Regions from separate parts of the Candidatus Enterococcus ikei genome, predicted to be linked through region 2. Evidence: riboswitches for the same ligand, from Rfam matches in the RefSeq annotation. Region 2 holds a riboswitch; each other region holds the start of a gene.
What was found. Region 2 has a riboswitch for magnesium ahead of JZO69_RS06865 (LCP family protein). Riboswitches for the same ligand answer to the same signal wherever they lie in the genome.
Positions count from the first base shown of each region.

Region 1: it holds a riboswitch for magnesium, as region 2 does, so the genes downstream of both, JZO69_RS10600 (LCP family protein) here and JZO69_RS06865 (LCP family protein) in region 2, are expected to answer to the same signal.
Region 3: it holds a riboswitch for magnesium, as region 2 does, so the genes downstream of both, JZO69_RS04705 (phosphatase PAP2/LCP family protein) here and JZO69_RS06865 (LCP family protein) in region 2, are expected to answer to the same signal.
Region 4: it holds a riboswitch for magnesium, as region 2 does, so the genes downstream of both, mgtA (magnesium-translocating P-type ATPase) here and JZO69_RS06865 (LCP family protein) in region 2, are expected to answer to the same signal.

Region 1 is NZ_JAFLWD010000025.1:18,190-26,499, forward strand. Features, by position in the region: gene JZO69_RS10575 (adhesive domain-containing protein) at 1-1,961, shown strand, start outside; gene JZO69_RS10580 (WxL domain-containing protein) at 1,996-2,598, shown strand; gene JZO69_RS10585 (WxLIP family cell surface protein) at 2,682-3,728, shown strand; gene JZO69_RS10590 (DUF4809 family protein) at 3,897-4,289, shown strand; gene JZO69_RS10595 (DUF4303 domain-containing protein) at 4,419-4,916, opposite strand; M-box (ykoK) riboswitch at 5,229-5,397, shown strand; gene JZO69_RS10600 (LCP family protein) at 5,526-6,440, shown strand; gene JZO69_RS10605 (FAD-dependent oxidoreductase) at 6,614-7,939, shown strand; gene JZO69_RS10610 (helix-turn-helix domain-containing protein) at 7,929-8,310, shown strand, end outside.
Region 2 is NZ_JAFLWD010000015.1:4,177-12,486, reverse strand. Features, by position in the region: gene ruvX (Holliday junction resolvase RuvX) at 1-366, shown strand, start outside; gene JZO69_RS06885 (DUF1292 domain-containing protein) at 410-718, shown strand; gene JZO69_RS06880 (hypothetical protein) at 1,555-2,082, shown strand; gene JZO69_RS06875 (FtsW/RodA/SpoVE family cell cycle protein) at 2,133-3,314, opposite strand; gene JZO69_RS06870 (FtsW/RodA/SpoVE family cell cycle protein) at 3,311-4,492, opposite strand; gene JZO69_RS06865 (LCP family protein) at 4,489-5,415, opposite strand; M-box (ykoK) riboswitch at 5,696-5,865, opposite strand; gene JZO69_RS06860 (glycoside hydrolase family 3 protein) at 6,229-8,310, shown strand, end outside.
Region 3 is NZ_JAFLWD010000009.1:132,731-141,040, forward strand. Features, by position in the region: gene JZO69_RS04685 (MarR family winged helix-turn-helix transcriptional regulator) at 1-223, shown strand, start outside; gene JZO69_RS04690 (ATP-binding cassette domain-containing protein) at 223-2,604, shown strand; gene JZO69_RS04695 (ABC transporter ATP-binding protein) at 2,620-4,461, shown strand; gene JZO69_RS04700 (hypothetical protein) at 4,777-5,295, shown strand; M-box (ykoK) riboswitch at 5,501-5,668, shown strand; gene JZO69_RS04705 (phosphatase PAP2/LCP family protein) at 5,938-7,518, shown strand; gene JZO69_RS04710 (diaminopimelate dehydrogenase) at 7,627-8,310, shown strand, end outside.
Region 4 is NZ_JAFLWD010000007.1:11,595-19,904, reverse strand. Features, by position in the region: gene dnaK (molecular chaperone DnaK) at 1-567, opposite strand, end outside; gene grpE (nucleotide exchange factor GrpE) at 635-1,177, opposite strand; gene hrcA (heat-inducible transcriptional repressor HrcA) at 1,238-2,281, opposite strand; gene hemW (radical SAM family heme chaperone HemW) at 2,472-3,629, opposite strand; gene mgtA (magnesium-translocating P-type ATPase) at 3,862-6,522, opposite strand; M-box (ykoK) riboswitch at 6,640-6,810, opposite strand; gene JZO69_RS02845 (LysR family transcriptional regulator) at 7,494-8,310, shown strand, end outside.

The sequences.
Region 1 (8,310 bases), on a different contig from region 2:
TAGGCAGCTACCATGCTTCAGTTGAAGGGAAATTATCACCAGATGGAAAATATGTCATGGTCGATTTTACGGATGGGTTAGGACAATATGTTCGTTCAACGTATGCTAATTTATTTAATCCATTAAAAGAAGCAGTAGACGGATTAAAATTTACTGGACTTTTGGCAATATTAAATCCCGTACTGAATTTACTAAAACCAGCTGTTAATGGGTTACTTGATCTTGTAGGGAAAATAGCTAATGGTACATCTGATGTATTAACACAGGCGTTACAAGCGAATGTACTTGGAGATGTTGTTTTCGATTTTTCTACTAAAGTATCTGATGTAACGGCTGAAAAAGCGAAAGTTACTGCAATGGCAGTGAATAAACCAGTTATTGATTTAGAATTACTGAATACGATTCATGCAAATGGTGATGCCATTAATCTTTATTTTGATAAGGTGGAGGAAGATCCGTTAGCTGATTACCCAGTTGCAAAACCAGTTGTAGAAGATATTTTAGAAGGTGTAACGAGTCTGAATGGAAGTGTAGCGATTACACAGCCAGTTCCAGAAGGTGTGAGTTTTAAAGCGAAACTTGAATTGCCTAATGGAACGATTTTATCTGGAACGGTGAATGAAGATGGAACATTTGCAATTCCATTTGATGACTACGCGCCTCAAGGAAATGATCAGCTGAAAATTGTAATTGAAGCGAGTGTAGGTCAATATAGCAAAACTAGTGAACCAGAAATTAAACAAGTAATAGCGGATCCATTTGTGAAATACCCAATTGCAAAACCAGTTGTTGAGGATGTTATAGAAGGTATGACAAGTCTCAAAGGAAATGCATCAATCATTCAACCAGTACCAGAAGGCGTGGTTTTTAAGGCGAAAGTCGAGTTGCCAGATGGAACTAATCTGACTGGTACAGTAAATAGTGATGGTAATTTTACGATTCCATTTAGTAGCTATCAACCACAAAGTAATGATCAATTAAAAGTAGTGATCGAAGCAAGTAATGGAAAACAAACAAAAGTCAGTGAACCGGAAATCAAACAGGTCTTAGCTGATCCGTTTATACATTATGTGGTTACAAAACCAGTGATTGGTGATGTTTTAGAAGGTGCACTTAGTCTTAGTGGGAGTGTTGATCTAAGTCAGCCTATACCTAATGGTGTGAATTTTACTGTGAAAGTGGCATTACCTGATGGCACTAATTTAACTGCTTCAATCAATGAAGATGGCAGCTTTACGATTCCATTTGGTAAGTATCAACCTCAAGGGAACGACTTATTGAAAGTAACTGTTGAAGCGAGTGATGGTAAACGAACAAATGTCAGTGAACCAGAAATCAAACAAGTCATCGTGGATCCGTTTAAAAACTACCAAGTTCCAAAACCGCAATTCAAAACTGTTAATGAAGGAAGTAAAGTGATCACAGGTTCAATTGCGTTAACAAATGTTCCAGCAGGGACTAAATTATTTATGCAAGTCCAATTTTCTGATGGTTCTGTGAGAAAAGTAGCGATTGAAACTGATGGAACTTTTTCGATTCCTGTAGCAGATAAAAACTTGAAAGAAGGTAATCCACTGAGATTAGTAACTGTTGCAGAACATGCTCAATCTTTAAAAGGAAAAGAAAGTGATAGCGTGGTTTTTGCTGTCGGTAAGATCCCATCTTTAGAAGGTTATGTTGTACCTACACCAGTTGTAGCACCAATTTTTGTTGGCGATACAGCAATCAAAGGGACTGTTAAAATTGTTAATCCTCCAGAAGGGACTCAATTTAAAGTGAGAGTGAGGTTCCCTGGAAATGTTTATGAAGAAACGCCAGTTAATGCTGACGGAACATTTTCACTAGATATTTCTGGTCGTCAATTAGCAGCTGGTACGTCGATTACCTTTAATACAGCGGCAACACTTGGTACTGAGTCAGCGGCAAGTGGTAGAACCATTGTTTCTGTCGGTGCCAAATAAAATAGGATTTTTTAATAAAGAAAGGGTGTAGAAAATGAAAAATACAACGTTCGTTACTACTGGTTCCAAAATGTTACTCTTATCGATTGTTTTTGGTACATTATTTTTAGGTCAATCTGCATCAGCTGCTGATATTAATAAAGCAACTGATTTGGATGTTACGTTTACACCAGGGGCTTTGACTTTAGAAGCTGTTTCTACAATCAGCTATGCGTCACAAACGATCTCGGTAAATGATGCTTCTTATATTCCGACAAATCCTGATACGATTAATGTAGTTGTTTCTGATGCCCGTGGAACGAATGTCGGCTGGAAACTTAGTGGAAAATTAAATGGTTTTAAAAACAGTTCCGCTGCGGCTTCTTTACCGAATGCCAGCTTGAATTTTAAAAATACACAAGCAGGCACAAATAGTGATGCAGATGCACCAACACCAGTTAATACAGTCAAATTAATGAGCGGAGCTGCAACTGCGACACCATTTGCAACGGCTGCAGCAGGAGCAGGTGCTGGAACATGGACATTCACTTGGCCAGATGCTGAAAACACAGGCGTGACACTAGAAGTGCCAGCAGCAATGGCAACACTTGGTAAACATACCTCTACGATCGACTGGACATTGGCGGATGCGCCATAGAATCAAAGCGTGATCTAAAAAGAGTGGGATGAGCAGTATTTTATTCCACTCTTTTTTCTGATTAAATGAAAGGAGTGATTTAGATGAGTGGTTGTTCTAGGTCAAAAATGATTCATATATTATTTTCTATCGGACTTATTTTTTTATTTAGTTTATGGAATACAAAAGCTGGTTTTGCACAAGAAAATAGTAAAGAAACAAACAGTTTTTATGTACAAGCAGTTATTCCGCAAAATCAAGTTGATATCAATAAATCATATTTTGATTTAAAGATGCTTCCAGAAGAGGAGCAAGAATTACAAGTTAAATTGGTTAATCCAGAAGATGCACCTATTTCTGTCTCCGTCAGTGCGATAAATGCAACGACAACTGAAGAGGGGATGATTGATTACACATTAAAAGGTGTCAAAGATAAAAGCTTGAAGTATCCTTTTGAATCGTTGATCAAGGTTCTTGAGACGAATATTTCTTTGCAACCATATGAAACGAAAATTGCTCGTTTTCATTTGAAAATGCCAAAGGAAAAATATGATGGTGTTATTGTAGGAGGTCTGCGTTTTACCAAAAATTTACCTGAAAGCGAAACTAAAAATAGAGATGTGACCATCAATCAGCGATTTCATTATGTTGTCGGTGTTGTCTTGAACGAGACAGATACATCGGTTTTACCTGATTATGAAATGGATTCAGTAAAAGTAGCGAAATCTAAACAAGGAAAAAAAATGTCAGTGATCCATGCGATTCGCAATAAAAATGCAGCAATTTCAAAGAAAATGAACCTAAAATTTGAAATTCGAAAAAAAGGGGAAGAGACTCCTTTGATCAAGTTGGAAAAAGAAGCGTTGGAAATGGCGCCAGATTCTGTGATGGATTTTCCAGTGCCAATCAAAAGACAGTTACAACCCGGAAAATATATCAGTAAAACGCTGATCAATCAAGAGGGGAAAAAATGGGCATTTGAAAATGAATTTGAGATTACTAGGGAACAAGCGAAGGTAATCAATGAAGAAAATAAAGAAACTAAGGTTGTAAGTAAAGTTCCTATGTGGTTGATTTTAGTGATTGTTTTATTAGCTTTACTCGTCCTTATTCAAGGATATATTTTGTGGCGTAAGAAAAAACAGAATTAATTAATAAAAACAGCCTATTTTCTGGATTTAACCAAAAAATAAGCTGTTTTTATTGATCAAGTTATTTATATGTTAACCATTTTTTAACCTATTCAAGGCTTCATTAGGTGTCATTCTTTGCTATAATATGTAAAGAAATAATGGAAGCTAAGGAAAGGATCTGTAAAAATGAAAAAAGCGATACTCACCAAAACGGTCAATTTATTGGATGGAGGTTGCAATGCTTGTGGAATTATTGAAGATGAAAATTATACTTTGATGATCGATGAACAAACAATGCCTTTAGATGAGTTATCAGTCAACTCTTTGATTACAACGATTGTTTTAAAAAATGGGTACAAAAGAGAATACGAAACAGATGTTTTAGATGATTTTATTCTTTATAAAAAAGGAGATCACCAAGTTACACTTAAAGAAGAATATGATCATTTAACGTATTTCAGTGAAAACACAACGATTGAAACGACGGACCAAATGATCGATAAAAAAGCTTTATTTGAAAAAGTGAATAAAATTTTGACAACACTTTTCAACATCGAAGAATTAGACTTTAAATTATAGTAGATAAGTGCTGTAGAGGACAGAGCAAAATGAGTTGTTTTTGCTTTTACTAGCTATCGAATTTCTAATATGACGGGGAAGATGACTCACAGAGTTAGGTCCTCGTCATATTTTTGATTCTCTTTTTCATTAGTCGATTTGAAAATAGTCAATAACTGATATTTTTTCAAATCGATCGTGTGAGTCAGACGGATCTTCATCATGATCATAAACTAACAGTTTGAAATCGTCTGTTTTAGGAATGCGCTGAAAAGTCTCACTTTCTAGTAAGAGCAGCATTTGCTGACAAAGCCATTCAAGAACAGTTTCGATATCTTCATCGTCTTCCACCCAATCATCAAATAAATGAAGAGAAGTAAAACGTTGATCTTCATCCCAGTCGCCGGCATTGTACTTCATTTGTTCGATTTGCTGATTGTTATAGCCTTTAGCTGTATAGTAGTCGGTTGTTTCTTGCCAAAGTTCTGTCGTATTAAAGCAGAGATTTATCTCACCTTCTTCGTGGATATTGCAGTCCAGGGCAAACGCATAAAATGTTTCATCCGAGTGATCTAATAAAAAGTTATCAATGCTATCGGTTAAAAAATTAAAAAAGAATTCTTGCTGTTTCTCTAAAAAATTATCCATTTATATCCTCCAAAGGTATGTTCTTCTAAACATTGAAACAGATATTACAGAAAATGTCTATCTAAATCATGAGATATAGGCAAAAGATCACGTTGGTTGCGAGCGGGTATCTATTTGAAGTATCAATAAAAAAGCAAAAATGTTTAAGAAACCATAAAGATTATCTGTAATTTTATCATTGTAACTAACTGAATCAGTTACGTAAGTGTCTGAGTAATCGGTAGTTTTATTTTCTAGCTACTTGTTTTTGGCGGGAATTTATCCAATTTTAATTTGACTTTGTGAGGCGATACGCTTATAGTGTAAAATGAATTAAATACTTGTTAGGTGAGGCTCCTATATAAACATAGGCTGCTGCTCAGAAATGTCGAAAGACAGGCACGGGTAGGACAAAAGTCGTCGAATTAAGGCGATTTTCAAAGCAGCTAAAAGCAATGCTTTTTACGTTATATAGTGCTAAAACTCAACGAAGAGAAGATCTAGGTAAGTTGTAATAACTGGCGGTCGTCGTGAGTTTTAACTACTGTAATCTAATCCCTTCGCTGAGTGTTCTTGGTGGAGGTTTTTTTATACACCGCAAAACATTCGAGTTGTAGAAAGGAATCAACAATGAAAAAATCTGTAAAAATAGGAATTATTACGTTATTATCAATTCTCCTAGTGGTCGTTAGTGCAGGCTGTTATGCAGCGATCTCATTTCAAACAGCGAAAGAAAAAAGTGAAGCAAAACTTTCTGATAAAAACCAAAATTTTACTGGTGATGAGCAAACAAGCGATAAAGAACTGACTGTGATGGTAGTCGGAAATGATTCGAGAGATGATGACGAGGATCAAGGACGTTCAGATACGCTTATGGTCGCGCACTATGATGGAAAAACGAAACAGCCTAAATTGATTTCGATCATGAGAGACAGCTATGTAACATTTCCTGATGGCGGACAAGATAAAATAAATGCAGCATACGCTTACGGTGGTGCGCAAATGACAAAAGATGTACTGAAGACTAATTTTAATTTACCAATCAATTATTATGTGGTGATGGATTTTAAAGAGTTCAGTGATATTATTGACGAGCTATATCCAAAAGGAGTCACGATCGAAGCTGAAAAAGATATCAATCTAGATGGTGTCGATATATTTAAAGGCAAGCAGACGTTGCATGGAAATAGCTTATTACAATATGCACGTTTTAGAATGGATGAAGAAGGAGATTTTGGTCGTATAAGACGTCAACAGCAAGTTATGGATGCATTGATCGATCAGTCAAAAGATTTGATTCCAGTTTGGGAATTGCCGCAAGTTGCAGGAAAACTAGTTGGTAAAATCGATACCAATGTCCCAACTAACCTCTTGATCGATTTAGCTAAAGATTTCTTATCTGGAAAAGTAAAATCATTAAAATCACTTTCAGTTCCGGTAGAAGGTTCATGGAACTTCAATGATTACACAGAGTCTGGCAGTGTTATTGAGCTAGATGAGCAGCAGAATGCTGAAGCAATCCAAGCTTTTCTTAAGGGAAATTAATATGTAACTAAATATAAACGGTCTGTCTACTCAAGTATCTGTTGAGTAAGCAGATCTTTTTTTTATTAAAATAACTAATAAAATCAGCGTATCTCTATGCGTTGTGATTAAGCATATGATATTCTTTAGGAAAACGTTTTATTCATTGGAAAGAAGGACTGACTTTGAAAGTTGTGATTATTGGCGCTTCTTTTGCCGGAGTATCTGCTGCATTAGCTACTAGAAAAAAACACCCTAAAGCTGAAATTTATTTAATTGAAAAACAACAAACAGTTGGTTATTTACCAGGTGGGATCAATCTTTATTTTAATGAAGTGATTGAGCCTATCGAAGATGCTCAATTTATTTCAAAAAAGCAATTGGCAGACAAAAACATTCACTTATTATTAAATACAAAAGTGATCAGTGTAGATTCAAAGCAGCATACCATCAAATGTGAGACACAAGAGACAGAATCTCTTTTGTCGTTTGATAAATTAATTTTAGCGACTGGTTCAAGTCAATGGTCACAGAAAATTCTGGGCAGTGATTCGGAAAAGGTTTTAAAATATAAATTTTTACCTGGCGTTATACAAGCAATCGAGCAATTGGAAACAAGCGATAAAGTAGCCTTGATCGGCGGTGGTCAGATCGGAGCAGAAGCAGCCGATACATTGGTGAAAAAAGGGAAAGAAGTACATTTGTTTGAGCGGATGGATTACTTATTATTTAAGTATTTTGATCAAGAAATGATTCAGCCAGTCCAAGAAGAACTAGAAGCAAAAGGAGTCGTTTTTCATTTTGATGAGACTGTAGAGAAAATTAACGATACAGAAGACGGTTTGATAATAGAGACGAAAAAATCTCGCTTACCATGTGATTCTGCTATTTTTGCGATGAATGTACGGCCTGATTTGGGTTATTTAGATGAATTTATCAAAACACATACAGATCAGACAGTTATTGTAAATGAATACTTAGAAACCTCTCAAGCAGATGTGTTTGCAATTGGTGATTGTATTCAAGTACCGTATAGTTTGTCGAATGAATCTTTTTATATCCCATTAGTGAACAATGCAGTAAGAACGGGCTTGGTTGTTGCTCAAAATCTTGTAGAATCAACAACGCCATTTGTTGGGTCAATTCGCACGATTGGGACGAAACTTGTCGATTATTATATAGCAAGTACGGGTTTGACCGAAGCAGAAGGATTATTTCATGAGCAGCCAATTGCCGCCTCACAGGTTGAACAATACAGTTCCTCATTTTTAGGGAATGAAAAAATCACCGGGAAAATTATTTATGAAGTCGACAGCCATAAAATTCTAGGTGCTCAATTAGTTTCAAAAGCTAATATCTTAGAAAAAATCAACACACTTGCTCTTGGTATTCAAATGGGTCAAACGTTGGAAGAATTTTACCAAAAAGATTTTTTGTATCATCCTTATTTTTCTAACGTTCTAGATATAACGAACCAGTTGGCTTTAGGTGGTTTATGGAGTGAAGCAGATGAAGATTGAAGAATTACTTGATAAAAAAGAAGCAAGAGAAATTGGTATTTTGAGAAAAGTAATTTTAGCTGGTGGGCGTATAGCTGATACAGAGCTATTGGATTATTTAGGTGTCTCAAAGGCTTCTTTTGAAAGTGATTTAAAAGAGCTAGGCTATTATTTGAAACCCTATGAAAAAGATTGTTCGTTATTTTATGATGGACAATGGGTGGCGATCCACATGTCAGATCAGTTTTCTGTCAGTAAGGTTTTAGATGATTATGTTCGGGCTTCGATCAAGTTTCAGCTGATTGATCATTTATTTCATTATCGAGAATTTACGATTGCTCAATTAACGACCAAATTTATGATCAGTGAGTCTTCTTTATTCAGAAAAATCA
Region 2 (8,310 bases):
GGCTGGACAGCACAAGGTGTGGAGATCATTCGGATCGATGAAGCGCAGGAAAAATTTGGTTTTGAGCGTTTAGCGGAATTAGTCAAAGAATATGAAGTAACTCGCTTTGTTGTGGGCTTACCAAAAAATATGAACAATTCGATCGGACCCAGAGCCGAAGCGTCAATGGCGTATGGAAAGAAAATCGAAGAAATGTTCCAAATTCCTGTTACCTATCAAGATGAACGTCTGACCACGGTTCAAGCAGAACGGATGTTAGTCGAACAAGCAAACACATCCAGAGCGAAAAGAAAAAAAGTAATCGATAAAGTAGCTGCTGTCATGATTTTACAAAATTATCTAGATGGCGCTGGCAATAAAATTTAAACGACTTGTACAAACAAGTGTAAGATAGAAGGAGAGCATAATAATGGCAGAAGAGCATAATCACGATCATGATCACGAAGGACATGAACACATCACTTTAGTTGATGAACAAGGAAACGAAACACTATACGAAATTCTTTTAACCGTTGACGGACAAGAAGAATTCGGCAAAAACTACGTACTTCTATACCCAGCTGGTGTTCCAGAAGAAGAAGATGTTGAATTACAAGCCTACGCTTACATCGAAAACAACGAAGGAACAGAAGGCGAATTACAACAAATCGAAACAGACGCTGAATGGGATATGATTGAAGAAGTCTTCAATACATTTATGGCGGAAGAAGAAGAATAGAATTTAAATGAGAGCTGAGTCCTTGATAGTTGAGGATTCAGTTTTTTCTTTTGATTCTTGTGACAAGTGACTATAGTTATTTTTATTGGTTAGCTGAATGTTACTAAAAATTTGCTGAAGGTGCTACCGATGATGAATTATTAGGATAGTACAAAACGTTTACACGTGTTGGTTATAAAAATGTAGATAAGTATTCAAGCGACCAGCGGACACTGCACAAGCGGAACTAAGACGGAAGGAAAGGAAGAAAGGGCAATGCTAGTCAAAGCATTCCGATAGAACTAACATAAAAAATACTATTCAAAACAAATACAAAAAGAAACACAAAATCACTATATGAAACGTTATTTAATAGATTTTACTGAAAAAGAGTAAAAGTAACGTTATCTTTCAATTGTAGCAGTGTATGTAAAATGTTGTAAAATATATGTATGATTTTTATATATAGTAAATATTATAATTAATAATAGGGAATATATACAGAAGCAACCACGAAAAAACTTGAACTATACACATTACACGTTTTAAAAGTGGAAGTAAAAATGACAGCGGAAATTAATATTCAAAATAATATACGAAGATCCTTAGCACAAAATGGTTGCTTTGTTTATTGAGGAAATATCGGCAAAGTAAAAATGGTCGATGACTGCTGGTTTGATACAGATTTACCAAAAGGATGCTGGATTTATCCGAATGACGTGTAATACATAGGCAAATACCTAGTATACAGCCTGCGGGTGGTTACATACATCGCTTAAGCGTTTTTTATTATATGCTTTTATTTTATCTTTCTTTGTGATATAATTATTTTACTAAAAGAAAGGGATGGTTGTGTTTTGAAAAAAAGTTTATTTGTTGCAAGTTGTTTGGTAATTTTTGTTTTTTTTGGTGGAGCAAGTTCGGTCAGTGCGGAAGAGGCGACAGAATATTTAGATTTGCAATCTCCTTCAAGTTTACTTAGAGGAGCACCAGCTGTAAAAAAACAATTGCTAAGAAGCGGTGAGTCGATGTCCATAAAAGTTGGCGGAATGAGAAGCAATAGTATTTTTTCCAAATACGTTGTAAAGTTCTTTGTAGATTCAATAGATAAGGAGAGTATATATGTTGCTAGGAGAAGTGATTACGCTGGTGTTCCTCAAAAATATCATGAAAAAATTTATTATACAAACGGCATGGTGACGATGTTTGATTCTTTAATTGATGATGAGATTAGAGGACCAGCATCAGGCTCAGAAACATTTTTAGTGACTAATTATTCTGCTGAATCAGTGAGTGTAAAATTAGGAGTTAGTTCAGGTTTACACTTAAGATCAAATCCATGTATTGATTTTAAAGAGATTGATTTCGATTTAAACAATTTTTAAAATTTAATTCAAAGAGCTTGGGACGTAAGGCCCAAGCTCTTTACTATAAATCATCCATTAATCTCAGTTTTCTCCTTCTGATAATACATAGAAAGTACTAAACCAACTCCAATAAAATTAGCCAAATAAGCTGTACCACCCTGACTAATAAAAGGCAAAGGAATTCCCGTCAAAGGCAGTAATCCAATATTCGAGCCAATATTTTCAAGAATATGGAATAAGAAATACATAATTACACCCGTTGTAATATATGCATAAAATTCGCGTTTTGCATTTAATGTACATATCAGCATTTGATAAATCAGATAAAAGAACAATAAAATCAAAGCACAGGTTCCTACAAAACCATAAGCTTCACCGATCACAGTAAAAATCATATCAGATTCTCGCACAGGGACGTAGACTTGTAAGTCGTTCAGCCCTTTTCCAAGCATTTCTCCAGAACCAATCGCTGTCAGACCTCGTGCTTGCTGAAAAGAAATTGAATCCGCGTATTCAAAAGGATTGAGCCAAGCATGAATTCGATTAAATTGATAAGGCTTGAAATGAAGATACGAAAGAATTTTTTGTCCTCGTTCCGTCAATACCAACAAAATCCCACTAATGCCTAGTGCGCCTAATATGCTATATCCCACCGTTAAAATTTTCCAAGAACACCCAGAAACAAGGACTATGCCAAGCAAAATCGAGATAAAAACTAAGCTCGTGCCAAAATCTTTTTGATAAAACATCAAGCCTAAAATAGGGATACTGACCAAAAATAATTCTCCCAATAAATGGAAATCTTCTTTTAAAGTTGAAGGATAGGATGAACGTTGTCGTCTTCTGGTAACAATATAAGCCAACATTAAAATATAACCAAGCTTCATAAATTCCGATGGCTGAAATGAAATTGGGCCTAACCGAATCCAGCGTTTTGTTCCTGTTACCTCAGCCATAATAGGATCATGGAATTTTACAAGCAATCCCATTAAAATCAGCGATGAACAGTAGAAAAACGGCGTCAGTTTCCATAAATATTTAATAGGAATAAACATGGTGAAAAACATAGCTCCGATGCCTAAAATAGTCCATAAAAATTGTTTCTTCAATAAAGGAGCAACCGATTTAACAGCAGGGTCAGCATGAAATGCTCCATATTGAGCGATAAATCCAACTAATATTAAAAGGAAAACAGGGAGAAGAAGGGCGTAATTTATTGCTTCTTTTTTTCGAAGTATCGCATTTCTCATGTTCTGCCTCCTTGCTGTCTGAATGTTTCTCTAAGCTCTGTTGCATGAGCATTCAAAGCAATCCCAAGTGTAATGCTCAATATCAGCAAACTAGATCCGCCATAGCTGATGAAAGGAAAAGTTAGTCCTGTCATTGGAATAAACCCTAACAGACTCCCTACATTTACGGCTACTTGAAGTAAAAGCAACATTCCACAGCCAATAAAAAGATAAGAGTAATAAAGGTTTTTCGATTTGATTGCTAGTAAAAACAAACGACCAACAATCAAGAAAACTAAAAATAAAATCCCTAAAGAAAAAATTAAACCCAACTCCTCAATGCAAATCGCAAAAATAAAATCCGTATCGGCTGCTGGCAAAAAGCCTTTTTTCTGAATGCTATTGGCTAAGCCTAAGCCCCAAAATCCGCCATTATGCATAGCATAGTACGCATTCGACGTTTGAAAGCCTTTGCCTGTGGGATCAATAAATGGGTTTTGCATTACTTCAAATCGTGTCACTAAATAACCAAATTTTTGTGGCATCCAATGAGTTGGGATAGACAATAAGATCAAGGTGCCTAATCGTTTTAGTGCAACAAAGCCAATCAACGCTAGTGACATAAATAAAGGGGATAAACCGCTGGATAAAAATAGAACCAAAACAAGAATAAAAATCATCGATGCTCCAGCAATATTTGGCTGTAATGCAACAAAAAACATAAAGAAAATTGAAACCAGTAGTGAACGTTTATGATTTTTAAAGGTAAAAGGAACTAAGGTATCTGTTTTTGCTAAATTTGCCGCTAAATAAAGAACCAATACCAAAGGCACTAACTCTGAAGGCTGAAACAAAAGTACGCCTAAATTGATCCAGCGCTTGGCGCCACCTACACTTGTCCCGATAAACGGTAAAGAAATAATCGAAAGAAAGGTCATGATTAAGATAAAATGCATCATTTTAGGCTTGCGAAGTACACTCAAATTAAATCGATAAACAAAAAACATGCAGACTAGACTAAAAATAAAGTACATTGTCTGTTTGATAGCCTTACTAGCTGTTCCTAATTCGCTGTCTAATAACTGATAAGAGCTAGAACTATAGACCATTAAAATACCGATGATACATAGGATGAAATAAGGGATTAAAATATAAAAATCTACATAGTGCAATTTGGATAATCTGTTGTGCTGTTTCATTTTTCTGCTCCATCATTCAAGAATTCATGAATGGCTTGTGCATTTTGCGTTTCGTCGATCTCTAAAACACTTCCAGCCTCTGTGTAATCATTAAAAGTCCAGCTCCCTTTAACTGGTACGGATAACGTTTTGAGATTTTTAACAGTTCCTTTCAGAAAATCTTTAGCTAAATCTATTAGCAAATCAGCAGGTATATTCGTGTCTAAGTAACCGATAGCTTCACCGGCAATTTTAGGTAGCTGCATGAATGAAACTGCTTCTTTAGATTGTTTGGCTAAGGCATCCATGACTTGTTGTTGTCTTCTGACACGACCGAAATCGCCTTCTTCATCCATTCTAAAACGGGCATATTGCAACAAGGTATTACCATCCATGATTTGTTTGCCTTTTTTGATATCAACATTGTCTAGGTTGATGTCTTTTTCCGCATCAATTTCAATGCCTTTTGGATACAGTTCATTGATTAATCGAATAAAGTTATTAAAATTAGCAGAAATATAATAATTGATTGGTAAGTTAAACGAATCGTTTAACACTTTTTTTGTTAATTCGGCGCCGCCAAAAGCATAAGCAGCATTGATTTTTTCTAAACCATGATTAGGAATCTGCACATAAGAATCCCTCATGATCGAGACTAATTTTGGTTGTTTTGTTTCGCTATTATAATGGGCGACCATCAACGTATCTGCTCGTCCACCATCTTCATCATCTTCACGTCCGTCATCGCCTATCAACATAATCGTGATTTCTTTTAGATTTGTCTGTTGATCACCAGAAAAATTCGTATTCTTAGACTTATTTACTTGAGACTGGGCTGTTTTTTTTCCATTATGAAAGCTAATAGCGATATAACTTCCAGTAGCGGTAACGACCAATATGCCAAAAAGAACCGTACAAATTAAAAGTTTCTTTACTGTTTTCATTTTTATTCCTCGCTAATCATTTTAATTGATCATCAAATAAAGTTTGGCTTCAGGAATTGAGTTGGATGACGGTATAAAAAGTTCTTTTTGCTCTGAATAATAGATAAAGGCGGTTGTACACTAAAGAAGATAGTTCATAATAATAACTAGATGTCTTCTTGTGCATCAATTTTCACCTCCTAAAGTCCTAACACTCGCCAATATTATTTATCAAAAATAAAAAACCTTCGCTTAAAATAACTCAGCGAAGGGGGATTGATTTCAGCACAAATAGAGCTTTTCATCATTCTCATCGTTGAGTTTTAGCACTATGAAACGTAAAAAGCAGAGCTTTTAGCTACTTTGTGAAAAGCCTTAATTCGACAATTCCTGTCCTACCCATTACTGTCTTTCGACATTTTTGAGCAGTAGCCTGTGTTTCCATAGGAGCCTCACCTAACAAGTTATTCAGATCGCCCTAAATATAGTGAAAATATCACTTGAAGTCAATGAGGGAAGTATTAAATTTTTTATAATATAACGAACGGAGTAAGTACATCATTTGCTTGATTTTATAATTTTTTAAGTTATAAAATCAAGTATTGCAGGGATTTTGTTTGACCATTTTATTATGAAAAAATCAGAGAAACTTAATATTGAGAATAGATTAAGTTTTATTTTCTTTATACTTTCTTAAGCAGAATTGAAGTGAATCAGAAAATAACAAACTTATATTGGAATAAAAATTAGTATCGCATTTGATCGTAAAAAATTGTAAGATTGAATTAGCAAAAGAATGCGTTTACTTTTATTTAGAAATAGGAGGAAATCGATATGACCTATCGCAAAATAGCTCAAGGAAATTGGACACTTGTTGAAAATGAAAATGGAGCAACCCTTGGGTATGCTGAAGCATCTGGTGTGACATTGATAGAAGAAGATGGTTTTGCATTTAAAGATTTAAATAAAAATGGTGTTTTAGATCCTTATGAAGATTGGCGGTTACCAATTGATGAAAGAATCGAGGATTTGGTTTCGAAATTATCGATCGAACAAATTGCCGGTTTGATGTTATATAGCCGCCATCAAACTGTAGCAAAAAATGACAATCATTTTGTTCAAATGTTTTCTGGAACATATGATGGTAAAACATTAAATGATTATACTGGATCACTATCTAATTTAACAGATCAGCAAAAAGAATTTTTGAAAAAAGACCATATTCGTCATGTCTTGTTAACCATTGTTGATTCTCCTCAAATTGCCGCTGAGTGGACCAATAATATACAGGCAATGGCAGAAAGTTTAGATTTGGGTATACCTGTGAATATTAGTTCTGATCCTAGACACAGCACAAGTGCAGATACAGAATTTAATGCAGGGGCTGGCGGAGATATTTCTAAATGGCCGGAACAATTAGGTTTAGCTGCGACATTCGATCCAGCATTGGTTAAGCAATTCGGTGAAATTGCTAGTAAAGAATATCGGGCGTTAGGAATTACGACAGCACTATCGCCACAAATCGATTTGGCAACTGAGCCGCGCTGGATGCGTTTTTCAGGAACCTTTGGAGAAGGAGTGAAATTAGTCACAGCTTTAGCTAAAGCATATTGTGATGGGTTTCAAACGACTCAGAATGGAAAAAATGGCTGGGGTCTAGAGAGCGTAAATGCAATGGTCAAACATTGGCCTGGCGGCGGTAGTGGTGAAGCTGGACGAGATGGGCATTATGGTTATGGCAAATACGCTGTTTATCCAGGGAATAATTTTAACGAACATTTGCAACCTTTTTTGCATGGTGCGTTTGAATTAGAAGATGGAACACAAAAGGCTTCTGCCGTTATGCCATATTACACTATTTCTTATAATCAAGATCAAAAAAATCATGAGAACGTTGGGAATGGATTTAGCGAGTTTATTATCAATGATTTATTACGTAAAAAATATGAATATGATGGTGTTGTTTGTACTGATTGGTCGATTACAGCAGATGCGGTCGAACTAGACCAGTTTATTGGTGGGAAAAGTTGGGGTGTCCAAGATTTAACAGTTGAAGAGCGTCATTATAAAGCTTTAGCAGCAGGAGTTGACCAATTTGGCGGTAATAACGAGATTGAACCAGTATTAGCTGCTTACGAATTAGGCGTTTTAAAACATGGAGAAAAGGTAATGCAGGAAAGGTTTCGCATTTCAGCACGTCGCCTATTAAAAAACATTTTTCAAACAGGAGTTTTTGAAAACCCGTATTTACGTCCAGAACAATCAGAGAAAATAGTGGGAAATCCTGAGTTTATGGCAGCTGGTTATAATGCGCAACAAAAATCTTTAGTGTTGCTAAAAAATAAAAATCGTTTATTGCCGTTACAAAAGCAGATCAATGTTTATATTCCAAAACAGAAAATAGGGAAATCGGCAGACTGGTTTGGTAATATACAGCCTGCTTGTGAAAAAAATCCTGTCAGTTCCGCTGTAGTAGAAAAGTATTTCCAAGTAGTAGATACACCAGAACAAGCAGAGGTTGCTCTGGTATTTTTAGAATCGCCTAAAACTGTTGGCTATTCTAGGGAAGACAATGGGAATGGTTATTTACCAATAAGTTTACAATATTCATCTTATACGGCTATACTTGCTCGTAAGAAAAGCTTAGCTGGTACCAATCGGTCCTATCTAGGTAAAAGCAATCAAGCAGCGAATAATAAAGATCTTGAAACTATTTTGGCATTGAAAAATGAATATCCTCATTTGCCAATCATTGTTTCATTAACTATGAAAAATCCAACGATCGTTAAAGAATTTGAACCCTTTGTAGAAGCGATCATCGCTGATTTTGGTGTCCAAACACAAGCAATTTTAAGTGTTTTAAGCGGTGATTTCACACCTTCTGGTTTGTTGCCGTTTCAGATGCCGGCAGATATG
Region 3 (8,310 bases), on a different contig from region 2:
AATCGAACGTAAGATGGACCCAGATGATCGTCGCCGTATCAATGTTACATTAACAGATTGTGGTAAAAAAGCAGCCAAGCTGCAAAAGAAAGAAATGCGCGATAAGATCGTTAGGATTTTTAAACTAATGGGAGAAACAGACACGAAACAGTTCATCGAGCTAACTGCGAAATTCGTAGACTACTCCCAACAAATTTCCCAGAAAGAGGAAGGTGACCAATAGTGAAGATTTTCAAATATCTAGGCAAATACTGGTATGCGGTCATCGCAGTTCTTGTGCTTTTAGTTGTACAGGCAAATAGTGATTTAAGCTTACCAAAATTAACATCAGGTATCGTCGATGTTGGTATTCAACAAGGAGGGCTTGAATATTCTACACCTGAAAAAATCAGGAAAACATCTCTTCAGGGAATTGAAATGTTCATGACAGATGATGAGAAAAAAATAATTGAAGACAACTATAAATTGACAACTGAAAAAATCGATGGAAAAGAAGTTGAAGTCTATAAATTAAATCTTCAAGATGGCATGACAGAAGCCAAGTTAGCAGATATTTTTAATCTGCCAATGATGATGCTGGCAACTTCTCAATCTAAAGATTCATCAAGCGGAAGTGAAGCTAAAGCAATAATCGATGATTATAAAGCAATCGGAGAAGATGCAGCTAAAGCCAAACAACTTGGCGAACAAGCAACGACATTAAGTGAGCAAGCTAAAGCAGCAGGTGCAGCGGCAGCTTCAGCAACTGATCCTACAACAGCAATGGAAAAAGGAACTGAAGCACAAGAGTTGGCAGCCCAAGCACAAGAAAAAGGTGCGCAAGCTAAAACCTTAGCTGATTCAATCAAAACAAAAACAGACGCTATGCCAGAGAAAGTCGAAACAGCTCGTAATGCTACGAAAAAAAGCTTAGGTGATCTAGGGGCAGACTCAATGAAAACAGTGGGAATTCAATTCACACTGGCTGAATACAAAGCCCTAGATATGAATACAAAACAAATTCAAACAGATTACATGGTCAAAACGGGAACAAAAATGGTTCTTTTAACCCTTGTTTCAGCGGTAGCTGCAATTATCGTCGGGTTGATTGCCTCATTAGTAGCTGCATCTGTTGGACGAAATTTGCGTGTCGGTCAATATGAACGGACGCTACAATTTTCAAACACTGAAATGGAGAAATTCTCCCCAGCTTCATTGATTACACGTAATACCAACGATATCCAGCAAATGCAAATGGGGATCGTAATGATCATGCGTATCGTGTTATATGCACCGATCTTAGGTATTGGTGGGATTTACAATGTCTATCAAACAGGAACGGGTATGGGCTGGATCGTCGGTGTAGCAGTTGGTGCTGTCTTAATCTTAGTATTAACTCTACTATTAACAACGATGCCTAAATTTAAAGCATTACAAAACTTAGTCGATAGAGTAAACTTGGTTTCTCGTGAAATCATCACTGGTTTACCTGTTATTCGTGCGTTTTCTCGAGAAAAATTTGAAGAAAAACGCTTTGATCGCGCCAACACTGATTTAATGAAAACACAATTATTTGTTAACCGTGCGATGTCGATTATGATGCCTGTCATGATGTTATTGATGAATGGTATTTCTGTTCTGATCGTTTGGGTCGGCGGACACAATATGAATAACGGTCAACTCCAAGTTGGGGATATGATGGCCTTTATCACGTATACAATGCAAATCGTTATGGCTTTCATGATGTTATCAATGGTTTCAATTATTTTACCTCGTGCCAACGTTGCTGCTGGGCGTGTGGAAGAAGTACTTGAAACAGAACCAACAATCAAAGATCCAGAACATCCAAAAGATGATCACGACTTCAAAGGTGAAGTGAAATTTGAAGCAGTAGAATTCCGTTATGGTGATGCTGACGAAGATGTGTTGCATCACATCAACTTTACGGCCAAACCAGGACAAACAACTGCCTTGATCGGTTCAACAGGTTCAGGTAAATCTACAATCGTTAACTTGATTCCACGCCTGTTTGATGTAACGGGTGGACGAATCACGATCGATGGCATCGATGTTCGTGAAATGAGCTTGCATAAATTACATGAAATCATTGGATTTGTGCCGCAAAAAGGGATCTTATTCTCAGGCGATATCGCATCAAATATCAAATTTGGGGATGCTAATATCTCTGATGAACAAATGCGAAAAGCAGCTGAAATTGCCCAAGCAGAAGAATTCATCGATTCAAATGAAAAAGGCTATGACCGAGAAATTTCTCAAGGCGGAACGAACGTTTCTGGTGGACAAAAACAACGTCTATCGATTGCTCGTGCCTTAGCGAAAAATCCTAAAATCTTGATCTTTGATGATTCATTCTCAGCACTTGATAATAAGACGGATGTAGCATTACGTAAAGCTTTATCTGAAAATATCAAAGGCGCAACACAAATCATCGTTGCCCAAAAAATATCTACGATCCTTCATGCAGATAATATTATCGTATTAAACGAAGGTCGTGTAGTCGATCATGGAACACATGATGAATTAATGAAATCATCCACTGTCTATCAAGAAATTGCCCAATCACAATTGAGCAATGCTGAATTAGGCATAGAAGAAGCTGAGTAGGGAGGAGCGAATAGAATGGCAGAACAAACACAAAATCGCCCTCGTGGCGGACGCGGACCTGGAAATGGAGCTCCAGTGGAAAAAGCCAAAGATTTTAAAGGAACACTAAAAAAATTAATCTCCTATATTGGTGCTTATAAAATACCTGTTTTCTTTGTAATGATCTTTGCAATTGCTTCAACTGTATTTAATATTTGGGGTCCAAAAATCTTATCACAAGCCATCACAGAACTATTCAATGGTTTGATAAAAAAATATCAAGGAACTGGTGGAATTGATTTTAATAAAATTGGTGGAATTCTACTCTTCATGCTAGGACTCTATCTAGTGGCTTCAGCTTTCGGGATCATTCAAGGCTGGATCATGTCAACGATTTCGCAAAAAATCACATATCGAATGCGTAAAGAGATTTCAGAAAAAATCAATCGCATGCCGATGAACTATTTTGAAAGTCGTACGACTGGTGAAGTATTATCTCGTATCACGAATGACGTGGATACTTTAGGTCAATCATTAAACCAATCAATTACACAGTTGATCACATCTGTCTTTACAATCATCGGGGTTATCATAATGATGCTATCGATTTCTGTGCAAATGACAGGGATTGCTATTTTGATTGTACCGATTTCAATGATCTTAATTTTGATTGTGGTAAAAAACTCTCAAAAATATTTTAAAACACAACAAGAATATCTTGGTGTGATCAATGGTAAAGTAGAAGAAACAATCGGTGGCTACAATATCGTACGTCTTTTCAATGATGAAGAAAATTCTCTTGAAGAATTTAAAACACAAAATGATGTACTATTCAAATCAGCTTGGAAATCACAATTTCTTTCTGGTTTGATGCAACCAATCATGAACTTTGTTGGAAATCTAGGATACGTTGCAGTAGCGATCTTTGGTGGGATCTTAGCTTATAATGGTACGATCACGGTCGGAGATATTCAAGCATTCATCCAATACGTTCGTAACTTAACACAACCAATTGCTCAATTAGCCCAAGTATCAAACTTACTTCAATCTATGGCAGCAGCTGCTGAACGTGTCTTCGAATTCCTAGAAGAGGACGAAGAAGCACAAACAGTACCAAATCCGGTTAAAATCGATAAAGCCAAAGGAATGGTTGACTTTGAACATGTTCGTTTTGGTTATACACCAGACAAAATCATTATCAATGATTTCAGTTCACATGTCGATCCAGGCCAAACAGTGGCAATCGTCGGACCAACTGGTGCAGGTAAAACAACCATGGTTAAACTATTGATGCGTTTTTACGATGTAACATCTGGTGCGATTAAAATCGATGGTCATAATATCAAAGACTTCAATCGTGCAGATTTACGTAAAAATATCGGGATGGTTTTACAAGATACTTGGTTATTTAAAGGAACCATCATGGAGAACCTTCGTTATGGTCGTCTAGATGCAACAGATGAGGAAGTCTATGAAGCAGCGAAAGCCGCTCACGTTCACCACTTTATCCAAACATTACCTGGCGGCTATAACATGGAATTAAATGAAGAATCGTCAAATATTTCTCAAGGTCAAAAACAACTACTAACGATTGCTCGTGCTATTTTAGCTGACAAACCGATTTTGATACTTGATGAAGCAACATCATCAGTTGATACAAGAACAGAGGGCTTGATCCAAGGAGCTATGAACAACTTAATGGCTGGCCGTACATCCTTTGTTATTGCGCACCGTCTATCAACAATCAAAGATGCAGATAAAATTCTTTATATGCAAGATGGTGATATCAAGGAACAAGGAACACATGAAGAACTACTTGCTGAAGGTGGTTATTATGCGTCACTTTATAACTCTCAGTTTGAAGAGTTAGATGAGTAAGCGATTAGTGAGTAAAAAAAATTATAATACAACGGAAGCTAGTAAAGGCTGTTTTAAGCCATTTCTAGCTTCTTTCTTATTTTCATAAAATGGGTATTATGAAGCAAATAGACTGCTTAGGTCAAAAAGGTGTTTTTTTTTGAAAATATTGACTGTTACAGAATTTTTTTTTGCCTCAATACGCTCTTTGTGGTTATTATAATTTTCAAAAAGTCCATAAATCTACTTTTAAAGTAATATATTGAACGTTTTTTGTGTTAGAAAAATATTATTATTATCATGTAATATATTTCACAAATAGAAAAGGTGGTAATAATGATGAAGGCAACAGGAAGATTGTTACATGTTAAAAGATTGGTCAGTTTCTTTATGGTTTTGAGTACATTGATTGGTGTAAGCTTATCGTTTGGTATTGATAGCTATGCAGCGCTGCCCACTGGGAAAGCTGCGATGATCGGAGGAGACGCAAATACTAATAAGATAAAAGGATATTTTACAGGCCGACGTGACTTAAATAATTGGGAATATGCAACGTTAGGTAGTAAAAGTGAAGGTGTTTACTTAGAAAAAGAACCGGGGACTATTAGCTATTACAAAATTAGGTCTGCTAATCCTATTTTTAAAGATTATAACTATTTTACAGTATCAAATAGAGGGTATATTTATTTAAGTAAAAAAAGTGATGCAGCTTCGTTTATGATTAGTGAACAAGAAACAGGATTAAGCAATGTTTACCATAATGGTTCTCCAGTAAATACATATGGAGACTATATTACTGTTGGTAAAGCAACTGGCTCAGATAAAACTATTTGGCTTTTTATGTCCCAAACGTAAATAATTAAAATAACTTTTATATTTCCTTCGAGCCGCATAATGCTTTCATCTTGCATTGTGCGACTTTTATTTTGTTGCAAGTTCTATTTCTTCATTCAAACAACCTAAATCAAATTTGTGATTTAAAATTAAGAAAACATAAAGACTCTTAAAATAACTTGAAAAAACTTTTTCATAGCGGTACTATTTAACAAAATGAATAGATAAATAACCTTGTTAGGTGAGGCTCCTATACAAACATAGGCTATTGCGCAGAAACGTCGAAAGACGCCAATGTGTAAAACAGGAATTGTCGAATTAAGGCTTTTCATAAAATAGCTAAGAATTTTTCTTTACGTTGTATAGTGCTAAAACTCAGACGATGAGATTGATTGAAAGTCAAACGTCTTAGGAAAAAAATGTTTGGCTTTTTTCTTTTGGTAAAGTAGCAACCGATTGCATTTACTGAATGTATACCGTCTTTGTACCTGCTTGTGTTTTTTTGGAGTGAGGTTGGTTGGAGATGGAAAAGACTGCTAAATGATTCACTCCTAACTAATAGGAAATAGAATCTTTTAGCAGTTTTTTAGGTAATGCTTATATTTACGAACCAAGTTTGAATTAGTTTTTTTAATGAATATAGGAATGAAGGGATTTTATCACATGTATATGTCGAAAGAAAAGAAATTTACGCCAGTTATTTTTAGTATTGTACTTTTTTCATTACTTAGTTTTTTAGTTGTTAAAAAGGTTACTTGGTTCACTAATTTAGATTCATGGATTTATCAATTTAATTGGAAACCAAATGAAACACTGACTAGTTTGGTGAATCTATTTGCAAAAACTACAACAATCGTCCCTATTTTTATCGTGAGTCTTATAGTTTCATTTGTCCTATGGAGAAATCAGCATAAAGCACTAGCTATTTGGATGAGTAGCAATGTTTTAATAGTTAGTGCTTTTGGTTTTATCTTGAAACATCTGGTTGCACGGACAAGGCCAAATGTAGAACAATTAGCGGAGAAGACCTCTTACAGTTTTCCTAGTGGACATTCACTTTTAGCAATGTGTTTGGCATGTTCAGTCATTTTGGTCATCCACACATTTTCTCCAAAGAAAACGAAAAATTACAATGGCTTAAAAGGTCTATTGCTCCTTTATGTTCTGTTGATCGGCTTTAGTCGAATTTATTTAAGAGTTCATTATCCAAGTGATATCATCGCAGGTTTTCTATTAAGTTTTATTTGGGTAAATTTTTCCTACACTTGTCTTCAAAGAGTTTATTTGAATAAGAAATTGGCAACGTCAGAAACAAAAAAACGATTTATTCAAAGAACGATTTTAACTGCCTTAACATTTCTTTTAGTTGTCGTGGCGGGCGCTTCAGTGTATGGTGCAAGTGTGTTTAAGAATGTTCAAAAAACAGCAGATAAAATATATCAGCCGTTAAATCGAAAAACTAAATCTGCGCAATTGGGAAAGAGCGAGCCGGCCAGTTTTTTACTTTTAGGAATTGCCAATGATTCAAAGCGTAAGACGGATTTTCGAGCGAATACTATCATGGTTGTAACGGTGAATAATCAATTAAAGAAAACAACGATCACAAGTATTCCAAGAGATGCTTATGTAGAAATCATTGGGAAAGATGGAATGTACGATAAAATCAATCATGCACATTCCTTTGGTGGTGACGAAATGATGATCGATACGGTTGAACATTATTTAGATATCCCAATCAATCACTATTTTGTGATCAATATGGATGGTTTAGCGGATTTAAGTGATGCGGTTGGTGGAGTTACGGTCAATAATGATTTTGAGTTCGATGCAGAAGGAATCCATTATCCAAAAGGAAAACAGCATTTAGGTGGTTGGGAAACATTACAATACGCGAGAATGCGATACGAAGATCCGTTGGGGGATTACGGCAGACAAAAAAGGCAGCGGGAAGTAACGATTCAGCTTACTAAAGAATTAACTTCTATGAAAAATGTTCTTCGATACCAAGAATTATTAGATGTCATTGGAGATAATGGACAAACGGATATGACTTTGGATCAAATGATATTATTAATGAAAAATTACCAGCAAGCCCTGGGCGATATTGAGAGTTATCAAATGCAAGGAGAAGGGTTTACAGGTGATGGCTATACTGGCGATGGAGGGATTTCATATCAGCGTATTTCAGAAGAAGAGAAACAAAAAGTTACATCGGAATTAAAGAAACAATTGAATATAAACTAACTTGGCGTCCAAATGCTCTGTTTTCAAAAACCGAATGCCCAACTTCCGATTGTCAAATGACTTTTTCTTTTGGTATAATTTGATTCATAGAAGTGGAGGAATGTAAGTATGATAAAAGTTGCAATTATCGGGTACGGGAACCTGGGACGTGGCGTTGAGCGCGCGCTTAAGCAAAATAAAGACATGGAATTAGTAGGCATTTTTACAAGAAGATCACCTGAATTGGTTCAAACAGAAGGTGGACAAGCCTATAAAATGGAGGAGCTTACGTCTAAAAAAAATGCTATTGATGTTTGTATTTTATGTGGAGGATCAGCGACAGATTTACCAGCGCAAACGCCAGAATGGACGCATTCATTTAATACCATCGATAGCTTTGACACACATGCTAAAATTCCAGAGCATTTTGCTAAAGTGGACAAAGTAGCAAAAGAAAATAAAACAACCTCAATTATCTCAACGGGATGGGATCCAGGCTTGTTTAGTTTAAATCGCTTGTATGCTCAAAGTATTTTACCTGTCGGACAGACAAATACATTTTGGGGAAAAGGAGTCAGCCAAGGGCATTCAGATGCATTAAGACGAATTGCCGGTGTTGCAGATGCCGTTCAATATACGATTCCAAATAACGATGTTATTGAAAAACTAAAAGCGGGTGAGCAGCTGGATTTAACTACTCGTGATAAACATTTTAGAGAATGTTTTGTCGTGCTTGATGAAGGAGCCGATGGAGAAAAAATTCGTGAAATAATTGTTTCAATGCCTAATTATTTTGCTGAGTATGATACTGAA
Region 4 (8,310 bases), on a different contig from region 2:
TACGTCGAACACGCCATCCCCTAATTCAAGGATCGATACGTCAAATGTACCACCACCAAGGTCAAATACTAATACTTTTTCGTCTTTATCTGTTTTATCTAAACCATAAGCTAATGCTGCAGCTGTTGGTTCGTTAACGATACGTTCAACTTCTAAACCAGCGATTTTACCAGCGTCTTTTGTTGCTTGACGTTGTGCATCGTTGAAGTAAGCAGGAACAGTGATAACTGCTTTATCAACTTTTTCACCTAGATAATCTTCTGCGAAACCTTTTAGATATTGTAAGATCATTGCAGAAATTTCTTGTGGTGTATAAGATTTGCCATCTGCTTCTACTTTGTATCCTGCTTCTCCCATATGACGTTTGATTGAGGCAATTGTATGTGGATTAGTTACTGCTTGACGTTTTGCAACTTCACCAACTTGGATTTCGCCATTTTTAAATGATACTACTGAAGGGGTTGTACGGTTACCTTCTGGATTCGCAATGATTTTTGCTTCTCCGCCTTCTAATACTGCAACTGCTGAGTTTGTTGTTCCTAAGTCAATACCAATAATTTTACTCATAATTAATGATCTCCTATCTTCTATTTTAATTTTTTTCAATTTATATTATACAAACATTTTTTTGCTGTTACTGTGCAACAACAACCATGCTTGCTCGTAAAACGCGGTCATGTAATTTATACCCTTTTTGTAATACTTCAACGATTGTATCGGCTGGAATTTCATCACTTGCCGGAATCGTTTGGACTGCTTGATGTAAATTAGGATCGAAAGCTTCACCCATTGTTGGGATTTCTTCGATGCCTTCTTCTTTCAACGCAGCTTGTAAGCCTTCAAGAACCATCGAGATGCCTTTTTTCAAGCTTGCGCCTTGTTCATCATCGACTTCTATTGCCATCGCACGTTCTAAGTTATCAATCGAAGGTAATAATTTTTTACCTAGGTCTTGTGAGCGATAACGAACAAGTAACTCTCGCTCGTTTTTGAAACGATTGCTCATGTTTGCTATTTCAGCACGAGCTCTTAAAAATTTATCTTCCATTTCTGATAACTCAGCCTGAGCATTTTCTACTTCTGTCATTTCAGCTTCTGTTTCAGAAACACCTGAATCATCAATTGCCTCCATGTGTTCTTCTTGTATTTCTTCATTTGTCTCTTCTTTCTTACTCACGTTGCAACTTCCCTTCTCATTTCCGTAGAATTATTTGAGTTCTATATTTTAACTTTTTGCTTATTCATCAAGGAAACGATAATAAGCACCAAGTTTTGAAGCTAATTCATGCCGGAAAACGTCCACTAAACCGAACATTTTTGAATAAGGCATACTTGTAGGTCCCAATAAAGCAATAGTTCCTTTACCGTGACCAGCCACTTCGTAGGTGGCAGTGATCATGCTCATGTCATCAAGCAAATCATTGCCTATTTCTGAGCCGATCCGAATCGCTATTTGTGTATCAGTCTTTTCATCTGCAGTCAGCAAATGCGAAATCGCATCTGTATTTTGCATAAAGGAATAAACAGATTTTAATTGATCGATGTCTTTTTTTACGCCGAAATTTAAAAGATTCATTCGGCCGCTGACAAATACTTTTTCTTCAAAAGCATGTCCTAGCATTGCATCGAATAAATTCATCATACCATCTGGCGTTTGAAAATAACGATGTAAAATCATCGGGATTTCTGTTCTCAAACGATGATATACGGTCAATAATGGTTGTCCCACCAATTTATCATTGATAATTTGCGTCATCTTTTCCAAGTCTTGGCTTGAAACGGATGCAGGAATCGCAAATACTTGGCTTTCTACATTGCCTTTATCGGTAACGATAATCGCTATGATTTGTCGTTCATTTAATGGAACGATCCGAAAACCAGTCAATCGTCGTTCCTTCACCTCAGGACCTAACGAAAAAGCTGTATAGCTTGTTAGATCAGAGAGAATTTCTGCCGATTGTTCGATGATGTCATTGATTTCGTGAAACTCTTTTCCAAACGAATGACGAATTGTTTCTAATTCATCATGTTCGATCTCAGCAGGACTCAACAAATGATCCACGTAGTAGCGATAACCATCCATAGAAGGGATTCTACCAGAAGACGAATGCGTCTTAAGCAGTAATCCATGTTCTTCTAAAGCTTTCATATCATTACGAATCGTGGCAGAACTCGAGTTGATTCCTTCTTCCATCAATTTCTTTGATCCTACCGGAGTTCCTGTATTCGTGTATTCTTGGATGATAAGTCGCAAAATATTCTTTTGTCTTTCAGTTATCATAGTTACCACCCTTCATTAGCACTCATGTTATTCAAGTGCTAATACAATTATTAATATATCAATATCTTGTATAATTGTCAAGAGAAAAACATACTTTTTTAGCACTCTTCACTGTCGAGTGCTAAATTACAGGAAAAGAAAAAGTACGCAAGGCTTTCTGAAGGAAAACACCTTGGTACTTTTTGCTTTTTTATTCTTTGTCGATCAGAAATTCTTCAAATACATCATTGCCAACAAATAAGCCTTTTTCAGAAAGTTGAATACAAGTATCGTCTTCTATCAACAAACCTTTTTCTACTAACTGAGGAATTTTTTCTTTATAGACTTGTTCCAGTGTAACACCAAATTTTTCTTTAAATTGTTGTTTAGAAACACCATCTTTTTTACGCAAACCTAAAAAGAGTTGCTCTTCCATTTGGTTATTCAACGTCAGAACTTCCGTTTCAACCGTTGGTAATTGATTATTTCGTAAGGGTTCTAAATAATGTTGGATCGGTCCATGGTTTCGATAACGAGTATGCCCTAGATACCCACTCGCGCCTGCACCAAATCCATAGTAATGTTCATTATTCCAGTAAATCAAATTGTGCTGACTTTCTTTTCCTTTTAAAGCAAAATTACTTACTTCATATTGATGCCGTCCGCCTTTTTCCATCGCAACGATTGTTTCTTCAAACATTTGTGCTTCTATTTCTTGATCTGGCAACTGTAAACGACCTTGTCGAACCCAGTTCATAAACATCGTTTTATTTTCTAGAATCAAAGAATACAAAGAATAATGAGGTAAATCAAGTTCGATTGCGCGTGTCAAAGTATCTCTAAAGCCTTCCAAGGTTTGCCCTGGTAATGCATAAATCAAATCAATACTTACATGGGAAAAGTTTTCTTTTTCTAAAAACTTCATCGTTTCATAGACATCTTCTGCAGTATGTTTTCGTCCGATTTTTTTCAGTAATTGATTATCAAACGTTTGGACGCCCATAGATAAACGATTTACACCATATTCTTTCATCACATGCAGCTTTTCTTGAGTTAAGTCTCCAGGATTGGCCTCTACTGTAAATTCATTTTTAGGATCAAAAGGAAGTGATTTTCGTATTCCTTCTAATAAAACGGCCAATTGATTCGCTGATAATGACGTTGGCGTTCCCCCGCCAATATAGATCGTTTTAGTATCATTGTTGGGATATTTTTCTTGTGTTAAACGAATCTCTTTTAACAAACTTTGAATATATTCATCCACTGGCTGCCCTTCTAAAAAGACTTTATTGAAGTCACAGTAGTAACAGATATGTTCGCAAAAGGGAATATGTATATATGCCGACGTGTTAAGATGATCATTTTTCAATTTATTTCTTCCTCCAAATTTAGAAGTTCGCTACTTTTTATACTATTATATAGAAGGCGCATCTTATCTTACCATACTCGATCGTAAAATGTTCTAATTTGATTTATTAAACTTTTCATCCAAGTTCTTAATTTTATAAATAAAAAGTGTGAAACAAAATTAACTAGCAATTTTGCTTCACACCTAAAATTCGAGTATCTAGTGAGAACATAAGGTTCCTTTTAGCTATAGACTAAAGCAACTCTTGGTATTTTCTCATATAGATTTTTTTGATTACTGTTACTAAAAGTAAATATGCAATAATTGTCGGAATTAAGTAGAAGAAATAATTTCCCGGCAGTGGTGCAAAACCGATACTTGCCCCTAACTTGGTAAACGGTAAAACTGTTCCAACTAAAATCCCAATCGAAGTCACCAATGTTAAAATCCCTGATGCTCTGCTTTGAAGAAATGGAATTTTTGGTGTTCTTAGTACATGGAGAACTAACATTTGTGACCATAAAGATTCAATAAACCAACCTGCGTGGAAAATTGCAATAAATAATAACTGTTTATCTGCTGTTAACGAGAAGAAACTACCGCCCAAGATAGCTGGACAAATAATAAAGTACATAAATAGATACGTAACAATATCAAAAACAGAACTTGTTGGTCCAAACCATCTCATAAACGAACCAATCGACTTAGCTTCCCATTTTTTAGGTTTTTCTACATATTCTGCGTCAACATTATCCCACGGAACAGACATACAGGAAGTATCATAAATCAAGTTTAAGAAAAGTGATTGAATTGGTGCCACTGGTAAGAATGGCAAAAAGATACTTGCTGGAATCACGGAAAAAACATTTCCAAAGTTTGAACTTGCTGTCATTTTAATATATTTCATTGTATTACTGAACACTCGACGTCCAGATAAGATTCCTTGTTCTAAAACCATTAAATCTTTTTGCAGTAAAATAACATCTGCTGATTCTTTGGCAATATCAACTGCCGTATCCACAGAAATCCCTACATCGGAAACTTTCATCGCTCCAGCATCGTTGATCCCATCGCCCATAAAACCAACTGTTTGTTCGTTCTTTTTCAAAGCTTTAACGATTTTTGTTTTTTGATCTGGTGTTACTTTTGTGAAAACATTGTATTCATTGACTGTTTTTTCTAATTCTGTCTCAGTTAATTTAGCAATTGCTGAACCATTGATCATTTTTTCAGAGCCCAGACCAACTTCTCTACAGACAGATCGTGTAACTAACTCATTATCACCAGTTAAGATTTTTACTGAAACTCCGTTATTTTTCAACGCTTGGATAGCTTGCGCTGCCGTTTCTTTAGGAGGATCTAAAAATGCTAGATACCCTTGTAAAACAAGTTCTTTTTCATCTTCAACAGAATAATCATCTAACTGATTATTGACTTTCTTATCAGCGATTGCTAACACTCTTAGACCATCTTCATTTAAGTCATTCACTGTTTTTAGCACTTGTTTTTTTATTTCTGACGTGATTGGAACAATCTCGCCACCTTGATTGATATAAGAACAGGCCTGAAGCATTTCTTCAACTGCACCTTTTGTGATCAAGCTACTTTGATTGGCTCTTCTATCTTTGACAACCACACTCATTCTTCTACGATTAAAATCGAAAGGTATTTCATCGATTTTAAAATAATCTTCTTCATCAATGGTTAATTCTTTTGATGTCGCTTCAATAATTGCTTTATCGATTAAATTACGAAGACCTGTTTGAAAATAACTATTTAAAAAAGCAGACTGCAGTACTTTGCGATCTTCTTGACACGACGTATTGTAGTGGTATTCTAAAATAACTTTGTCTTGTGTTAATGTCCCGGTTTTATCGGTACATAAAATATCCATCGCTCCAAAGTTTTGAATCGCATTGACATTTTTCATGATCGTTCCTTCTTTTGCCATATCTCTAGAACCCTTGACCAAATTTGTCGTTACGATCATTGGCAGCATTTCTGGTGTCAAACCGACCGCTGTCGCAATCGCAAACATCAACGCTTCGCTCCAATTACCTTTAGTGATTCCATTAATCAAAAATACCGCTGGTGTAATCACCATCATAAAACGAATCAAAAGCCAGGTTGTTTTATTCACACCTAATTCAAAACTAGTTTTTTTCTCGTCATCTGCTACATCTTGAGCAATTTTTCCAAATAAAGTATTGTCACCGACTCGAACTGCAACACCAACGCCGCTGCCACTGACCACGTTACTGCCTAAAAATAACAAATTTTCAAAATCTGTTTGGTTATTGTTGGTATGCACTGTATTTTTTACTTTCTTTTCAACTGGAAAACTTTCTCCGGTCATCGCAGATTGTGAGATGAACAAGTCTTTGGCATGGATCAGACGTAAATCTGCTGGAATCATGTCACCTGCTGAAAGTTTAACTAAATCACCGCAGACAACTTCATCCATGGGGATTTCCATTTCTTTATTTTCTCTAGTAACTGTTGCAGTTATCTGAATCATATTTTGCAATTTACTAACTGCATTGCTTGATTTTACTGATTGAACTAAGCTCATTGTTCCACTTAACAAAACCATAACGAGCATGATCAATACGCCGGCAAGGTCTTTTTCACTTGGTTCTGCATAAACATATTCCGTAAAAAATGAAATAGTTGCAAGAATCATCAATACAACTGTAAATGGGGTAACATATGATTTTATCACCGTATAAATAAATGATTTCTTTTTATCATCAGTGATTTTATTTACGCCAAATTTATCCTTAGAACGTTGTACTTCTCTGGCTTTTAGTCCATCCCAAGAAGATGAAAAATTTTCTAATACTTTATCGATAGATAGGTTAGCTAATTTTTGATATGCTTTTTCATGGATCATGTTCTTCATTTCTTTTTGCATCTGTCTTTTCCTCTTTTCTTTCAATTACTGATTTATTGATCGAACTATCTTCTGGCACACTAACCACATCCTTTCCACACAAAAAAAACGCACTGAAAACTCAGCCCGCTCTGCCGTGAGTCTTCGCAATCGTTGAGTTTTGGCACTATACAACGTAAAAAGCATCAGCTTTTAGCTACCTTATGAAAAGCCTTAATCCGACAATTCCTGTTCTACCCATTGGCGTCTCTCGACGTTTTTGGGCAGTAGCCTGTGTTTGTATAGGAGCCTCACCTAACAAGAAGAATTACACTATCATTCTAATGAGTTACATCATTTTTTTATAGACTAAAAAACTTATACCGCTATAACTTTTTTTGTATATAGTTTTATCAGCGTACTTAAGCTTTTGTTAGCCAACATCAAATCATTTACAAAATAGAATAAAGGTATAAATAAAAAGGGATGGTTTATTTGCTCATTTCTATTTATGATAGTTATGTAGACGAACATCCCAACTTCGTTTATGCACAATCCATACTCCTTTTTACAATATTAACTCGGATAAATCCCACTTCGTATTTTCTGCGAAGTGGGATTTGTTTTCTCAAGATTCTCATATTTAATCCATACAAAAAGGAATAGCACTATAAGTAAAATAGAATGGTTTAAATGCATCAGTACGAATATAATGAACGAGTAAATAAATTATTTACAGTGCATGATTTAACGTTCATCATTTCTTATCAGAAAGCAACAACCTGATAAAAGCCTCTTCAATTGGTCTGCTATCACCAATTGAAGAGGCTCTTTTCCTATTTGTCTGAAAATTGCTCTTTCTCCTGTACATCAAATTATGCTTATTTCAAAATAATCATAGATACTATTAAATTTTTATATATTTTTTAAAAAAATGAACTATTTTATCTAAAATTATTTTATCTTATATGTGATTAGAATTTTATTTTTACTTGAGTGAAGGAGATGGGGAAATGAAACTAAAACACTTAGATTATTTTTTAGCATTATGTAAAAGCAAAAGCTTTACAAAGACATCGGAGGAATTAGGTATTTCTCAACCTTATTTGAGCACTCATATCCGCGAATTAGAACTGGAATTACATGCTCAATTGATAACAAGAGATTACGGTAATAACAAGTTAACCGCAGAAGGGCTTGTGCTACAAACTAGAGGAGAAAAAATTTTTAAAGAATTTGACATGGCAGTCAATGAAATCAACTTACTCGTTCATACTGGAGAAACTGCAACAATCAAAATCGGTACTAATTTACCTGATATCGATTATTTAATTGCTAAATTATTAACGGAATTCCGTCTTCATTATCCCTCTGTTTCGCTTGAGTACAGTTATTTTGAAAATCTAGAAGAGGTACTAGGAAATAATGAAATCGACATTGCTATCGGTATTTTGTCAGAAACAAATTCGAAAATAACAAGTGACTTAATTTTTTCTGAATCATATAGTATTTTCGTCAGCACTAACAATCAATTATCCGAGTTAGATGAATTAACGGCGGAAGATTTGCAGCAAATACCACTAATCAATTATTCAAACAAAATTTACGAAAAACAAATCATCACTTCTTGGATTGAAACAAATCATCCTGAACTGAAAGATAATCGCTATTATGAACTTCCATCTACAATTTCAATATTAAATTTGGTTGATCAAGACTTTGGAGTAGCCTTTCTTCCTTACTCATTAGTAGATTCAATTCCTAATTACTTAAATACTGTCTCTGTCGAGATCATTGATGCTCCCTTTAGAAATGTTTCTATTGGCTATT